3 regions of the Vibrio sp. 1401 genome follow, and region 3 is predicted to be linked to each of the others. Evidence: riboswitches for the same ligand, from Rfam matches in the RefSeq annotation. Region 3 holds a riboswitch; each other region holds the start of a gene.
What was found. Region 3 has a riboswitch for thiamine pyrophosphate ahead of thiC (phosphomethylpyrimidine synthase ThiC). Riboswitches for the same ligand answer to the same signal wherever they lie in the genome.

Region 1: linked by a shared signal. The riboswitch ahead of thiD (bifunctional hydroxymethylpyrimidine kinase/phosphomethylpyrimidine kinase) and the one ahead of thiC (phosphomethylpyrimidine synthase ThiC) in region 3 are both predicted to bind thiamine pyrophosphate.
Region 2: linked by a shared signal. The riboswitch ahead of thiB (thiamine ABC transporter substrate binding subunit) and the one ahead of thiC (phosphomethylpyrimidine synthase ThiC) in region 3 are both predicted to bind thiamine pyrophosphate.

The regions. Positions count from the first base shown of each region.
Region 1 covers NZ_JAWOWF010000051.1:815-6,310, reverse strand. The annotation lists gene R7Z77_RS20195 (ABC transporter ATP-binding protein) at 1-502, opposite strand, end outside; gene thiD (bifunctional hydroxymethylpyrimidine kinase/phosphomethylpyrimidine kinase) at 492-1,349, opposite strand; TPP riboswitch at 1,447-1,554, opposite strand; gene R7Z77_RS20185 (TldD/PmbA family protein) at 1,866-3,251, shown strand; gene R7Z77_RS20180 (TldD/PmbA family protein) at 3,251-4,594, shown strand; gene trmY (tRNA (pseudouridine(54)-N(1))-methyltransferase TrmY) at 4,673-5,272, opposite strand; gene R7Z77_RS20170 (DUF3087 domain-containing protein) at 5,431-5,496, shown strand, end outside.
Region 2 covers NZ_JAWOWF010000018.1:76,019-81,514, reverse strand. The annotation lists gene mpl (UDP-N-acetylmuramate:L-alanyl-gamma-D-glutamyl-meso-diaminopimelate ligase) at 1-1,171, shown strand, start outside; gene R7Z77_RS11555 (flavin prenyltransferase UbiX) at 1,173-1,811, shown strand; TPP riboswitch at 1,849-1,985, shown strand; gene thiB (thiamine ABC transporter substrate binding subunit) at 2,058-3,050, shown strand; gene thiP (thiamine/thiamine pyrophosphate ABC transporter permease ThiP) at 3,092-4,678, shown strand; gene thiQ (thiamine ABC transporter ATP-binding protein) at 4,678-5,382, shown strand; partial or broken gene R7Z77_RS11535 (LysR family transcriptional regulator) at 5,401-5,496, opposite strand, start outside.
Region 3 covers NZ_JAWOWF010000048.1:32,138-37,633, forward strand. The annotation lists gene R7Z77_RS19790 (HesA/MoeB/ThiF family protein) at 1-345, opposite strand, end outside; gene R7Z77_RS19795 (thiamine phosphate synthase) at 332-1,747, opposite strand; gene thiC (phosphomethylpyrimidine synthase ThiC) at 1,747-3,687, opposite strand; TPP riboswitch at 3,851-3,949, opposite strand; gene crcB (fluoride efflux transporter CrcB) at 4,010-4,393, opposite strand; gene R7Z77_RS19810 (multicopper oxidase family protein) at 4,517-5,496, opposite strand, start outside.

The sequences.
Region 1 (5,496 bases), on a different contig from region 3:
CAGAGAAAGGCTCATCCATCAGAACTAGAGGCTTGTCTTGCATCAGAGTGCGAGCAAGGGCAACACGTTGTCTCATGCCGCCAGAGAGCTGAGCTGGCTTAGCATCCGCGTAATCGGCGAGTCCCACTTGGCTTAGTAAAATCAGTGCACGTTGTCTATTTTTCTCTGGTGCTTGCTCTTGAGAAAATCGAGAACTGAGGCAGACGTTGTCTAACACATTCAACCACGGTAGCAATAAATCCTGCTGAGCCATGTAAGCGATACGGTCATGCAGTGCAGCGCCATCCGTTGTGATGAGTTCGCCATGCCAGTCAACTTGGTCATCCAGCAGGCCAGCTAAGTAACGCAATATTGTGGTTTTCCCGCAGCCACTTCGTCCGAGTAATACCGTCCATTTACCGACGGGAATGGTCATGTTCATTCCTGCTAAAGTCGGTGTTTGGCTATCTTTGTATCGCAGACTAGCATCGGAAAGCTGAATGCCAATCGCGTTAGCGAACATAAGTATGACCCGCAAAAAAGTGGTTCACAGGGCCATGGCCTTTACCTACATCCAATTCATCAGCGTGTGCGATAGCTTGGCTGATGTACTGCTTACCCAGGTGCACCGCTTTGTGTAGGTTGTTGCCTTGGCCAAGATAAGACGCGATAGCAGAAGACAGCGTGCAGCCTGTGCCATGAGTGTTTTTGGTTGGAAAGCGTTTAGCGCTGATTAACTCGGCACTGTCTTGCATGATAAGCAGATCGTTGCTGTTTTCATTTTCTTCAAGGTGACCGCCTTTGAGCAGAATAGCTTTGGCGCCAAGCGCACGAAGGTCGGTAATCATATCGTTCATTTCAGATTCTGATTGAGGCATTGGCTTACCCGTCAATGCTGCGCCTTCGGGTAGGTTAGGGGTAATGATGTCTGCGAGCGGAATCAATTCTTCTTTTAAAGTGCTGATTGCCGACTGTTCCAGTAATAGATCACCGCTAGTGGCCACCATTACAGGGTCAATCACGAGGTGTTTTGGCTGGTATTGCTTAATTTTGTCTGCAACGACTTTGATGATGTTGGAATCGGCCAGCATGCCCACTTTGACTGCAACGATGTTGAGGTCGGTAAATACTGCATCAAGTTGGCTCTCTACATGGTCGAGAGGAATGGGGAAAATCGCAGAAACGCCTTGGGTATTTTGCGAAGTAATCGCCGTGATTACCGAGCAAGCAAAACTGCCGGTTGCGGACATCGCTTTGATGTCGGCTTGAATACCTGCACCGCCACCACTGTCTGAGCCCGCGATGGTCAATACGATAGGGGTAGGCAAGGCTGGCGTGTGATGTGAATGAGGTTGTGATTGCTGCGTCATGGTCGCTCCTACTACAAGACGTATAGGAACTGACTTTGACCGTTGCAGATAGATCGATTTTTCGATCGCTATCGCTTACCTAAGAGGGGCGACGAAAGGCAAAGTGTGCATAGTTCCCTACGTCAGTGCTAACTGAATCAGGTTCAACGGGTCTCGAATTTCGATCTCAGCCAACACTTGTCGTGTGGCCCCCCGACTATTTCGTTCGGATGATAGCAGGACCATTGCGGAAGGGATACGTTTTTTGAGCGTAATTATAATGAGTATTCAATTATGCGAGGTGAGTGATAAAGTAAGCACCTAAATGGTTTGCTGTGTGGAATTTACTAGTGCAACGCTCTGGTGAATGAGCAGAACCTGAAATATTTAATAAATAATCGTGGTCTCGTTAAGCAAGGATTAGCACAAAACAAGGTTAAAAAACTGTTAAAATTTAACGTGTTGCCAATTTAACTTTGTTGAACTTTTTCACAGTTAATTAGGAAGGCTAAGACGATCATCGAGCAAGGAGACTTCATGCTTAATTCTGTAACAGCGAAGTCAGTGATCGATCATGCACTCTTTTTGGGGGCTGATTTCGCTGAACTATTCGTTGAACATCACCAAACCAACACTGTCCAGATCTCATCTGGTGAAGTGGATAAGGTTAACTCGGGTATCGATTTTGGTATCGGTATTCGTCTTTTTTTCGGTCATAAGGTGCTTTACGGTTACACCAACAGCACAGATGAAGCCGAACTAAAGCGCGTAACCTCGCTGCTTGCTGCAAAAGACAAGCGTGAGCAAATCGCGTCAGCGGGTTCTTTGAATTTGAACCGCTACCCAATCCAACATGGTTGCCGCATGTCGCTAAGTAAGGATGCTAACCTAGATTCAAAAATCGCGTTTCTATTGAAAGTTGACCAAGCCGCACGTGCTGAGAGTGAGCATATCAGCCAGTTTATTGGCAGCGTTCTTCAGCGCGAGCAACAAGTGTCTATCTTCAACTCAGAAGGTCTACACGTTGACGATACTCGCCACTACATTCGTGTTGCTGGTAACACTGTCGCGCAAAAAGGTAATGAGCAGTCTTCTGGTATGGAAGGTCCTGGCGCTCTTGCTGGTTGGGAATTCAGTGAACAGCTTGATGCCAAAGAGCTAGGTCAAACTATCGCGCAGCAAGCGTTAGTAAAACTTGGCGCGGATGCTTGTCCATCGGGTGAAATGCCGGTGGTGATTGGTAACGGCTTTGGCGGCGTTATCTTCCATGAAGCATGTGGTCACTTGCTAGAAACCACTTCAGTTGCGAAGAAAGCATCAGTCTTCCACGACAAGATGGGCGAAATGGTTGCTCACACCGCAGTGAATGCAGTCGATGATGGCACCATGACCAACGAATGGGGCTCGATTCACATTGATGATGAAGGTATGAAGACTCAGCGCACTCAACTGATCAAAGACGGTAAGCTAACCAGCTTCATGGTCGATAAAATGGGTGGCATGAAGACAGGTTATGAGCCTACGGGTTCTGGTCGTCGTCAAAACTACAAGTTCGCACCAACCTCGCGCATGCGTAACACCTTTATCGAAGAGGGCGAGCATTCACTTAATGACATGCTGGCAGGCATCGAACGTGGTATCTATGCGAAGAAGATGGGCGGTGGCTCTGTTCAACCGGGTACGGGGGAGTTTAACTTTGCTGTTCGTGAAGCCTACCTCATTGAAAATGGCAAAATCACCAAGCCTCTGAAAACAGCAACGCTGATCAGCACGGGTCCAAAAGTGTTGAAAGAAATCAGCATGGTCGGCAAAGACATGGCGCTTGCGCCGGGCATGTGTGGTTCCGTGAGTGGTTCAGTACCAACAACTGTCGGTCAGCCAACGCTGAAAGTAGATAACATTCTGGTAGGAGGCGGTAACTAATGAGCCAAGAACAACAACTTCTTAATGCGGTTGATTACGTCCTATCAGAAGCAAAACGCCAAGGTGCAGAAGCGGACGTCATTGTAAACCGTAACAGTAGCTTTTCTTTGAAAGCGAACCAAGGAAAGCTGGATGAGTACAAAGTAAGCTCAAGCCAAGTTCTGGGTGTTCGTGTTGTGAAAGATGCGCGTGTTGCAACAAGCTATTCTGAGTCGTTAGAGCAACCAAGCTTGGATTTGATGCTGACCAACGCACTGCAAAGCGCTCGCTTTTCCAAGCAAGATGAACATCAGACGATTAGTTGCGTGAACAGTCAAATCGCGACTGATGTTGCTGAGATTGCGCAAGAAGATACAACTTCTGTTGACGAAAAAATCGAACTGTCTCTCGCTCTTGAGCAAGGCGTAGTGGCTCTGCCTCACGCCTCTAGCGCACCTTACAATGGTTACAGCGATGGCGAAACACAACTGATCATTGCCAATACTCAAGGCACATTGTGTCAACACTTCGAGCGCTCGTTCACTTGTTACGCGTATACCTTGTTTGAAAAAGACGGCAAACAGTCAATGGCGGGTAGAATGTCACTGGGTCGCCGTTTTGATGAGTTGAATCCAGCTTACTGTATCGAGGGTGGCTACAACCTTGCTCGCGATCTTCTTGAAGGCGCACCGGTTGCGACGGGTAACTACCCTGCTATCTTCCACATCAATGCGCTAGCAAGTTTATTCGGTGCTTTCGGCAGTGCTTTCTCTGGCGTAAGCGCGATGAAAGGCATTACGCCACTGGGTGACAAGCTTGGTCAACGTGTTGCGAGTGATTTAATTACCTTTACTGATACGGCTTACATGCCAAATGGTATGGCAATCGCGAGTTTTGATAGTGAAGGCTTCGCTACTCAAGATAATGTCATGATTGCTAATGGTGAGTTGAAAACCTTGCTACACAACAGCCAGACCGCAAGTTACTTGGGCGCAGTCTCGACAGCAAGTGCCGCTCGCGGTGCAAAATCGAGCCTAGACGTATCAGCGAATCACAAAGTGATTGCGACAGGCAACAGCAGTGCGTCAGAAGTAAAAGCGGGTGAGTACCTAGAGTTAGTCGAGCTTCAAGGTGTCCATTCTGGTGCGGATGCAGTGAGTGGTGATTTCTCATTTGGTGCGAGTGGCTTCTTGTGCTGTGATGGAGAGCGCGTTCAACCAGTTCGTGGGATCACGGTAGCGGGTAACTTCTACAAGATGCTGCAAGAAGTTGAGGCAGTGGGTGATACTCAGTTAATTAACGATAGCCGAACTTTCTTCTCGCCAGACGTTCGTTTTGCTCGTTTGAGCATTGGTGGTAAGTAAACTTAGCATCCCTATAGAAACAAAAAAGAGGACTCAATGGAGTCCTCTTTCATTACCTAGCAACGTGTGCGCGAATAACTAGAATTCGCGTATGTCCAACTCATTGTGGATCAATACCACACACTGAGAAGCGAAAAGCATCTTAGGACCTAAGCTGATCTTCTCTGTGCCAAGGCGCTTTAAGCTGTTAAAAGACTTTTTCGGCATCGGTATATGGTCAGTTAGCAAGAAACATGGATTTTCACCAATTTCTGCATCACGAACAAATTCGCCTTTCTTATCCAACATATATAGTTGGTGATCTTCTGCCAGCTCTTGTACTAGGCGTTCAAAGCTCACTGTACGAACGGTAATACCAGGTTCGACTTCACGAAGTTGCTCTTTACCCATACCAACCGAAGCATCCAAAGCGCGAGCCACTGCTGCAATCAAGGTTGACTCATGGAAGCCGCCAATGTTGGTGATGTCGTTGGAGCGAATAGTAATGGTGCGTGAGAAGTCTTTTGTGCTTTCCAAAACCAAGTGAACAACCACATCTTCACGGTGTGATTGAGCAACGAACATAGTGTTCATCATGGTATGAGCAAGAATCTCTGTATGCGCTTCATTACCAACACCTTCTAACAGTGCTTTGCTGGTGGTTGGCGCCGCGCGAGCTCGTAAAACAAAAGAGCGCATGAATTTAGCCTCTATATAGGAAGAGTGAATGCGCGGAAGTATATACCCAAGCAGGGAAGGGATGCGAGTTTAATAGCAAATGTGAACTTACTTACAAAGCTTCGATTGTCGTGCGGAGTGCGCTGGTGAAAATAGAGGTAACCTGTTAGGAGCGGTATATGGAAATCAAACAGATAAATAAAGACATTTATAAAAAGAAAGTAAACCTTGTGATTGGCGGTTTT
Region 2 (5,496 bases), on a different contig from region 3:
TGTGGTGATTGGTAATGCGATGAGCCGTGGCAACCCTTGTGTCGAGCATGTGCTCAACACTAACATGCGCTACACCTCTGGTCCGCAGTGGCTCAACGAGTTTTTGCTGCATGATCGTTGGGTATTGGCGGTATCGGGTACACATGGGAAAACGACCACGTCGAGCATGCTTGCTTGGATACTTGAAGATTGTGGTTATCAACCGGGTTTCTTAGTCGGTGGGGTACTCGGTAACTTCGGAGTGTCTGCTCGTTTGGGTGAAAGCATGTTTTTTGTCGTTGAAGCGGACGAATATGACAGTGCTTTTTTCGATAAGCGTTCTAAGTTTGTGCATTACCATCCTCGCACTTTAATCATGAACAATCTTGAGTTTGATCATGCCGACATCTTCGATGATCTAGAAGCGATCAAGCGCCAATTCCATCATTTAGTGCGAACTGTACCGGGCAATGGATTGATCTTAGCGCCGAGGAAAGATCAAGCGTTAGCGGATGTATTAGAGCGTGGTTGCTGGACTGAAAAACAGTTCTCTGGTGAGAATGGTGACTGGCAAGCGCACAAATTAGTGCTTGATGGCTCAAAATTTGACGTTGCGTTGCAAGGTGAGAAGGTTGGTACCGTCGAATGGAATTTGGTGGGTGACCACAATGTGGATAATGCGCTGATGGCAATCGCTGCTGCACGACATGTTGGAGTCACTCCGGATCTTGCTTGCCAGGCATTAGGGCGTTTCATCAATACCAAGCGCCGTTTAGAGCTGAAAGGTGAAGAACAAGGTGTGACGGTTTACGATGATTTTGCGCATCACCCAACGGCAATTGAACTTACTGTCGGTGGTTTGCGTAACAAGGTAGGTGAAAAACGCATCCTTGCTGTGTTGGAGCCGCGTTCTGCCACCATGAAGCGAGGTGTACACAAAAACACACTTGCAGAGTCACTACACAGTGCAGATGAAGTCTTCTTGTTCCAGCCAGATAATATCGAGTGGTCTGTGCAAGACATTGCCGACCAATGCACACAGCCAGCGTTTGTCGATGCGGATATAGATAACTTTGTAGCCAAGATCGTCGAACGTGCGCGACCAGGTGACCAAATTCTAGTCATGAGCAACGGTGGCTTTGGTGGTATTCACGGAAAACTTCTTGAGCAGTTAAACAAAAAGCCTGATTGATATGCAAAACAAAACACAACCCTCTCATAAAAAAGCCATCACGTTGGCATTAACGGGTGCTTCTGGTGCTCCCTACGGCCTTCGTCTTTTAGAATGCTTGGTTGCGGCGGATTATCATGTCTACGTTCTGATTTCTTCGGCAGCTCGTGTTGTGATGGCAACCGAGCATAATCTTAAGCTACCAAGTGGCCCAGAAGCGGCGCAGCAAGCATTGGTAGAGCACCTGAACTGCAATCGAAATAACATCACCGTTTGCGGTAAAGACGATTGGTTCTCACCGGTTGCGTCTGGTTCTGCTGCACCAAAGCAAATGGTGGTTTGCCCATGTTCTGCGGGAAGCGTTGCAGCGATTGCGCATGGTATGTCAGATAACTTGATCGAGCGGGCCGCTGATGTGGTAATGAAAGAGCGCGGGCAGCTGTTGCTCGTGGTTCGCGAAACACCATTTTCAACGCTACATCTGGAGAACATGCACAAACTGTCGCAAATGGGCGTCACCATCATGCCAGCAGCTCCAGGCTTCTATCATCAGCCAAAGAGTATTGAAGACTTAGTGGATTTTATGGTGGCGAGAATTCTTGACCACTTAGGTATTGAGCAAGGTTTGGTGCCTCGTTGGGGTTATGACCAGCGTTCGTGAGCTGATTGTGTAACCACTCAAATACCTTTACAATCCATCCAACTCATCGGGGAGCAAACCCATTTTGCATTGAGTCAATCAATGCATTTGGGCGCTGAGACCTAAGTGCTTTACTAGGGACCCGTATTACCTGAACCAGATAATGCTGGCGTAGGAATTGAGTCTGGATATTGGAAATCCTTAATAGCCGCCTCAAACCCTGTGCCGCTCAACTTATTTCTCTGAAATACTCATGGAGAGCGAGCAGTGAAAACCACTCTAAATCTGATTGCCTTAGCTGCAATCACCTCTACTTCAGCGTTTGCCGCTGAAAACACATTAACCATCTATACCTACGACTCTTTTGCCGCAGATTGGGGGCCGGGTCCTAAAATCGAGCAAGCTTTTGAAGCAAAATGTGGCTGTGACGTTAACTTCGTAGCGTTAGACGATGGCGTGTCGATTCTGAATCGTCTTCGTCTTGAAGGCGGTAATAGCAAAGCGGACATCGTATTAGGTTTGGATAACAATCTGATGGCAGAAGCGAAGAAAACCGATCTGCTTGCCGAGCACAATGTGGATACGGCTAACACAGTGTTACCAAACGGTTGGAGTGACACGACGTTTGTACCGTACGATTACGGCTACTTCGCGTTTGTGTACAACAAAGAGAAACTGGCTAATCCGCCGAAAAGCATGAAAGAGCTGGTGGAAACGCGCGACGATCTGAAAGTGATTTACCAAGATCCGCGGACTTCAACGCCGGGCCAAGGCTTAATGCTATGGATGAAATCTATTTATGGCGACGATGTGACGCAAGCGTGGCAGAAGCTAGCGAGCAAAACCGTAACGGTCACGAAAGGTTGGTCTGAGGCGTATTCTATGTTCCTCAATGGTGAGTCCGATTTAGTGCTTTCTTACACCACTTCACCTGCGTACCACTTAATTGCGGAAAACGATTCGAAGTTTGCTACGGCGAATTTTGCTGAAGGCCACTACATGCAAGTTGAAGTAGCCGCCAAAGTGAAAGGGGCAAAAAATTCAGAACTTGCTGATCAATTTATGAGTTTCATTTTAAGTGATGAGTTCCAATCGGCGATGCCAACGGGTAACTGGATGTACCCAGTCACTGACGTTGAGTTACCTAAAGGTTTTGAAACTTTGAGTGTTCCAAGCAAGTCGTTGAGCTTTAGTGCTGATGAAGTGGCAAAAATGCGTAAGTCTTGGATTCGCGAATGGCAAAGCGCATTGACGTTTTAGCTGACGTTTCCATCCTCATCTGAATGAGATAGGTTTTACCTTTGAATTCTGTTCCAAAAATAGGTTTAGGGGTCGCGATGATCATCGCGACCTTTGTTATTTCTGCCCTAGGTGCTTTGATTGTTCAAGCCCCTTCACTTGATGTGTCTGTGGTATGGGGCGACCCGTACTATCAACATGTCACCAAGTTCAGTTTCTACCAAGCGTTTCTTTCCACATTGCTCAGTGTTGGCTTTGCCATTCCAGTAGCGCACGCACTTTCGCGTCGCCAATTTATTGGTAAATCATTACTGCTTAAGCTGTTTGCATCGACACTGGTTTTGCCGGTTTTGGTTGGTGTTTTTGGGCTGTTAGCGATTTATGGCAACAGTGGTTTGTTGGCGCAGTGGTTGCAAAGTTTCGACACTAAACTGCCATTCTCTATTTACGGTTTGAACGGCATTTTACTCGCCCATGTGTTCTTTAATTTACCTTACGCGGCACGATTGCTTCTGCAAGCCTTGGAGTCTATTCCTGCCGAGCAGCATAAGCTTTGCGCGCATCTTGGGATGAGCCATTGGGATAAGTTTCGCTGGGTAGAATGGCCGCGTTTAAGGCAGCAGCTTCCCCACGTTTGTGGGTTGGTGTTTATGTTGTGCTTTACCAGTTTTGCCACTGTAATGGCGTTGGGGGGAGGGCCAAAATCCACCACCATTGAATTGGCCATTTACCAAGCGATTAAGTTTGATTTTGATTTACAAGCTGGGGCGTTATTGGCGCTGTGGCAGATGCTGTTATGTGGACTGCTTGCTATTGGAGTGCAGAAGTTAACAAGGCCTGTTTCTATCAGTGCTGGAAGCACATCGGTACAGCAATATTTAACGAAGGATCATGGGTGGTCAAAAGCTTGGGATAGCTTTTGGATCATAGGTGCCTTTTTACTGGTAATACCGCCGTTATTGATGGTGTTACTGAGTGGCATCAACCAACAAGTTTGGACAGTATTAACCGATGAGCGTTTTTGGTCTGCGCTATTGAACTCTCTCAAAGTCGCCTGTGTCGCTAGCGCGCTTGCGGTCGCTGCAGGGGTGTCCATACTATTGACCAGTCGCCGTTGGCGGTTGCAGTACAAAAACACGCGAGCCGATCAGATAGAGTTAATCGGCACCATTATTTTGGTGACTCCAGGTCTGGTGATTAGCACCGGTTTATTCTTACTACTGCGCGCATTTACCGATGTTTTTAGCTTGGCATTTTTTGTCGTGATTTTGGTGAACGGTTTGATGGCTTTGCCTTACGTGATCAAAACGCTAGCGCAGCCAATGCTGCACATTGAACAACAGTATCAGTATGTATGTGCCAGCTTAGGCATGCGTGGCTGGCAACGGTTTAAAGTGGTGGAGTGGCAGGCGCTACGCAAGCCGTTTGCACATGCGTTTGCGATCAGCTTTATGTTTGCGATTGGCGATTTAAGTGCTATTGCGTTGTTTGGCGGACAAGAGTTCCGCACTTTACCTCTGTATTTATTCCAGCTGCTTGGCAGCTATCAGATGGACGCGGCTGCGGTGGTATCGGTGACCTTATTGTTGTTGAGTGTGGGCTGTTTTGCCTTGATTGAGAAAGTATTGAAAACGAAGGAGAGAGCGTAATGTTAGTGTTGGATGATGTGCAGTACACCTACCAACGTGAACTGTTTCGTTTTGACTTAACGATTGAGCAAGGACAGATTGTATCGCTGATGGGACCAAGTGGGGCAGGGAAGTCAACCTTGCTGGCGTTGGTGGCAGGATTCATCCATCCTGACCGTGGTGATATTTGTGTTGATGGTGAGTCCATTGTGCGTAAAGAGCCTTATCTGCGTCCGTTCTCTATGTTGTTCCAAGAGCACAATTTGTTTGCTCACTTATCGGTGCGTGACAATATCGGTTTGGGCTTACACCCGGGGCTAAAGCTCACGGTGGACCAAAATCGTCAGATTGAACAAGCCGCGCAGCAAGTTGGTGTTGCAGAGTACCTCGACCGTTTGCCAGAGCATCTTTCTGGTGGCCAGCGTCAACGTGTTGCCTTAGCGCGTTGTTTTGTTCAGCCTCATCCCATGTGGCTGTTGGATGAGCCGTTCTCGGCGCTTGATCCGGTGTTGCGTGAAGAGATGCTAGGCTTGGTAAAAAAACTGGCAGCAGAGCGGGGAATAACCGTATTGATGGTCACGCACCATTTAAGCGATGCCAAAGCGATTGCCAGCCACTTTGTGTTTGTGGCGGATGGTAAAGTGGAAGCCGCGGGTGATATGTCTGCATTGAGTGAACAGCATGCTAGTGAGAAGCTTGCGGCATTTATCCGAGCCGCATGCTAGTGCCCGATAGTTGCTAGGTTATGCTTCTCCGCAACACAAACCATGCCTAGGGCCAAATTCAAATTGAGATCTTAAGCTCATGATATGGTCAATCATTGCTTGTACGCGCCGTGG
Region 3 (5,496 bases):
AAGCTGAAGCTGTGCTTTGTCTAATCGCTTATTGAGGGCACGAATTTGAACCATAGAATTAAGGTCAGTCAGTTGCTTTACAGTCGCTTTTGTTTTCGCAACTTGTAGGTCTTGTTCACGATAAATGATCTGACGTTGTAGGTTACTGCTATCAACTTCATCGTCATCGACCACTACCAATTTACCAACACCCGCTGATGCCAAGTACAAACTCGCTGCGCTCCCTAACCCACCACAACCGATGATCAGCACATGCGATTTGCTCAAACGCTTTTGCCCAATTTCGGCAATTTCAGGCAGAGCGACTTGGCGCTGATAGCGAAGGAACTGCTTATCCGTGAGCATGCTCGCCTCTCTTGGTATCCGCCAACTCACTATTCTGATCAGTGAACGTTAGCTGTCTTTCCTTCATCAGTTGTGCGAAGAACTCGATGACCGATTGAGGTGATTCTGCCAACGTAATAGCACGCACTACTGCTAAGCTAGAAACACCTGTTTGCCAAACTTGGTCAGCATTAGATTGGTCAATGCCACCAATCGCGACCGTCGGAAAGCCAAGCACATAGTCACTACCTGCTTTGTCTTTTGCGGGACGGAAAACCAACTCTGTGTTTCCGTAAGGAATGCTATCAATCAGCTTTTGATAAAGAGACAAGCGCACCAAACCTTGTGGTTTCGATGGCATCTGTTTTGTGGTGGTTGGGAAAATATGCCCTAGCGCGATGTAACTAGGATGAATTTGTACGATGCGCAGTAGCTCATAATAACCATGAGTAGAAAGACCAAGACAAATGCCGGCTTTAGTTAGCTGAGCCAAATTCGATTCTTCTATGTCTTCTTGTCCTAGGTGAACACCATAAGCGCCATGCTTGATTGCCAACTGCCAATAGTCATTGATGAACACTTGTGCTTGATACTGACGACCTAGCTCAATTGCTCGAATGATCTGTTGTTCTAAATCGGCTTGTTGTGGGTTCTTTATTCGCAGTTGAATAGTGTTGATGCCTAGTGGCAGTAGACGCTCAATCCAAGCAACATCATCAACGACTGGATAGAGCCCTAGACTTTGCTTAGTTAGAGTTGGAAAGCTAACGCTCTCACCTTGTGCAGACCAACCAACTTGAATACCTAGTCGGTTATCCTCCAGTACAGGTGTGGGGAAATCATCAAATTGGTCAGCCCACTGAGTAGGTCGTCCCTCATCAAGGTTGTCACTCAACAGTGTTTCACGTGAAACATTCGCTTGTTGAGTTAGCATTCCTCGAGCAAGTGTTAACGCATCTTCGATAGGAAAATCGAGTACTGTCAGCGTTACTGTCCAAGCAAGGTGATGTTCGGGATCGAACATTGCGTTGAGTTTGGACTTAACAGAAAGCGCTCTCACTTCGTCGTTGATTGGGTGACGCCAGATATCAAGCTGAAGCACTTTCTCCTTTTCATCGGAAACCTGCGTATCAGCAATGCCAATATAAATCGCTTTCGACGGTTGCTTAGCACACGCTTCTACCGACAAAGCAGAACGGTAATAGAGAGTAAATGAACACTCAGGCTCAAAGTTATGTCCACCAATAAGGTCAGTCGTTATATGTGTAATCTGTTGGTCGCGAACAAGCTGAATAGATTGAGTTGGGCTCACACCCAACTCAATGTCTTCGATGCTAAAACCCTGTTCTTTCGCCAACAACAAACATTGCTGAACTAAACCTGTCAGTTCAATCAATGATGACGGAATAAGGATTTTGCTCATTAGTCACTTACCTCGGCATGTGCTGCTGGGTGGTATAGCTCGGAGCCTGACTCTCTAAATTCTTGCGATTTCTGACGCATCCCCTCAAGAGGATCATCCAGCATTTTGATCGAGATAGCTTGGTCCGCAGCAACTTGCTCAGTGTCTTTCGCATATTCTCGAACCTCTTGCGAAATCTTCATCGAGCAGAACTTTGGTCCGCACATCGAACAGAAGTGAGCGACTTTTCCAGACTCTTGAGGCAAGGTTTCATCATGGAAAGCACGCGCGGTATCTGGGTCGAGCGACAAGTTGAATTGGTCTTCCCAACGGAACTCGAAGCGAGCTTTAGAAAGCGCGTTATCACGAACTTGTGCACCAGGGTGTCCCTTCGCTAAATCAGCGGCGTGCGCAGCAAGCTTGTAAGTGATCATGCCTACTTTCACGTCTTCTTTGTTTGGTAAACCGAGGTGCTCTTTCGGAGTTACGTAGCAAAGCATTGCACAGCCATACCAACCAATCATGGCAGCGCCGATGCCTGAAGTAATATGGTCGTAACCAGGAGCGACGTCTGTCGTCAATGGACCAAGGGTATAGAAAGGAGCCTCATGACAGTGCTCTAACTGCTCTTCCATGTTCTCTTTGATCATATGCATTGGAACATGACCAGGACCTTCGATAATTACTTGTACGTCGTATTCCCACGCAATCTTGGTTAACTCACCAAGGGTACGAAGCTCTGCAAATTGCGCTTCGTCGTTAGCATCGGCCACCGAGCCAGGACGCAGACCATCACCGAGAGAAAGTGCCACATCATACTTAGCACAGATTTCACAGATCTCTCGGAAGTGGGTATATAAGAAGCTTTCTTGGTGATGCGCTAAACACCATTTCGCAATGATAGAACCACCACGAGAGACGATACCAGTAACGCGTTTTGCAGTCATTGGCACATAACGAAGTAGTAAACCGGCATGGATAGTAAAGTAGTCAACGCCCTGCTCTGCTTGCTCAATCAGGGTATCGCGCATCACTTCCCAGTTAAGGTTTTCAGCAACACCATTCACTTTCTCAAGCGCTTGGTACATTGGCACGGTACCGATCGGAACCGGACTGTTACGTAGAATCCACTCGCGAGTTTCGTGGATGTTACGTCCAGTAGAAAGATCCATTACGGTATCTCCACCCCAACGCGTTGCCCATACTAACTTTTCTACTTCTTCCTCAATCGAAGAAGTGACCGATGAGTTACCGATGTTGGCGTTCACTTTGACCAAAAAGTTACGTCCAATGATCATTGGTTCGGATTCTGGGTGGTTAATATTTGAAGGGATAATAGCGCGACCTTCGGCGACTTCTTTACGCACGAATTCGGCGGTAATATCTTTTGGTAGGTTCGCTCCGAAGCTTTGACCCGGATGCTGTTGATTCAGCACTTCATCGCGATACTTGGCACGCCCCATGTTTTCACGCAGCGCGATATATTCCATTTCTGGGGTAATAATACCTTTGCGAGCATAGTGCAATTGAGTCACACAATGGCCATCTTTGGCACGTCGAATACGTGGTAGATTACCGTAACGAAGACCGTCTAGTGTTTCGTCTTCTAAGCGTTCTTTGGTGTACACCGAGCTTACTTCATCAAGTAGCTCAGTATCGGCGCGCTCTTCAATCCACCCTTCTCTCAGCTTAGGTAAGCCGTTATAGAGGTCTATGGTGTGCTCTGGATCTGTGTATACACCCGACGTATCGTAAACGCGTACTGGCTCATTAGGTTCGAATATAGGCGCTTCTTTTGTGCCTCCAATAAGGCTATCAGCGAGTGATATTTCACGCATTGGCACACGAATATCTGGACGTGAGCCTTCTACGTAGACTTTGCTTGAATTGGGGTACGGTTGTACCGAGAGTGTATCAATGAACTGTTTTGCTTCCAGTCTCGCTTGTTTGCGACTCGACATAGCATTTTTCCTTGCTTTGTTATACTAGATAAAAAGTAATTGGATAAAAATGCTTGGCGGATAGATGCGACAAGAGGAGTCAAATTAAGGCTAGTTAAAGCTTACGATATTTGCCTGTAACAACATTCGACTTTTGATAGATCAACCAGAAAGAACTCCGGTGTGAATATCTTCTCTTGTTCCCTTCGCAGATTCTAATCTGATCAGGTTCAACGGATCCCGAATTAACGGTCTCAGCCTTATGGCACTCCGACAAGTGATGTCAGTATATAAAAACGGCTTGGTGAAACCAAGCCGACCTGTTCAATTTTTAACTACTTTGCTAGCTGCGCATCAATAATTGAAAGCCTATCCACGCCGCTGAAATACTTAACACGACATTCAACAATACGTTCAACCCCATCTTAAAGAAAGCGCCCTGCTGCATAAGCAAAACATTATCCATCGAGAAGGTGGAAAACGTCGTTAGTGCGCCTAAAAAACCCAAGCCAATCACTTGTCGCCAAGGTTCCGTTGCCAAAAGTTCATTATCGAAAGCTGCTATCAATAAGCCCATCATAAATGAGCCAACAACGTTAACGGTTAACGTACCATATGGAAAACCACGCCCCAATAAAATGACACAAAGTTCAGAAATTAAGTAACGAGAACATGCACCAAATGCACCACCCAATGCAATAAAACCCAAAACGGATAGTTGTCCCATAATTCCCCCAGAAAAGTTAATGGAGACATTGTAATCAAATTTACGGCAATAGTGATTATACAATCTTAGAATTCAGCAAATTATAGCGCTTAAAACTTATCAAGATTTAAAAAGTTACAGGAGTCACTTTACTTCAATATAACCCATCAACCCCGTCTTCATGTGTTCGATCACATGACAATGGTACATCCAACGTCCAGGGTTATCTGCAACAAATGCCGCTTTCGCACTGCCGTTTTTTCCAAGCAAGACCGTATCGGTATGAAACGGTTCGTCGAGTTTTTTTCCATCTAACTCAAGAACCGTAAATGTGTGTCCATGAAGGTGAATAGGATGATGATATTGGGTGACGTTCTTTAGGTTGAAGATATAGGTTTTTCCCATCTCCAATGTTGAAAGGGGCGCTGGAATATTATCTTTGCTCATTCCCTCCCAAGCCCGTTTGTTCATCAGCCAGAATTTAGGTATCGCTTTGCCCGATTTATCAGCAGGAGTGATCGCCCCCTCCCACTCAAACACATAATCGATTTGCTCTGCATTTTTCAAATCGAGAGCTGGCACAGGGTTGAGAGGTAATAAAGGCAGTTTCTGGTTGTTCGACAGGTCAGACTCAACAACGTCAAACTCGCACAAAAGGAATGGGAAGCGTCCTTTCATTTGACGCACATAAACACGTTTTCCAGCCTTTGGAGCAATCAATCCGATATCTAACCTCATTCCCGGACCAATTTTGTGCTGAGTGAGCTTATAAGGCGTTTTAACAGGGTTACCATCAATAGCAATAACCCAAGCCTCTGCGCCTTCTATAGCGATCGGGTAAGTAATGGTGTTATCGACATTAGCAATTCTTAATCGTGTGGTAGCATTCTGCTTCAGCGTATAAACAGGTTCATGCACACCATTGACGCTACTCCACTCTCCGGGAGTCCCCATACGAGCGCTCAAGCGCGGCACCATAAGGTTCTTCCACTGACCTTGTTTGTCTAAGTGCCAATGCTTGAGGACGACTTCATGCTCTTCATCAAACTGAACAGGCTCTGCCTCTTCAACGACAATTAGCCCGACTAAGCCCTTACCAAGCTGCTTCACACTATTCATATGTG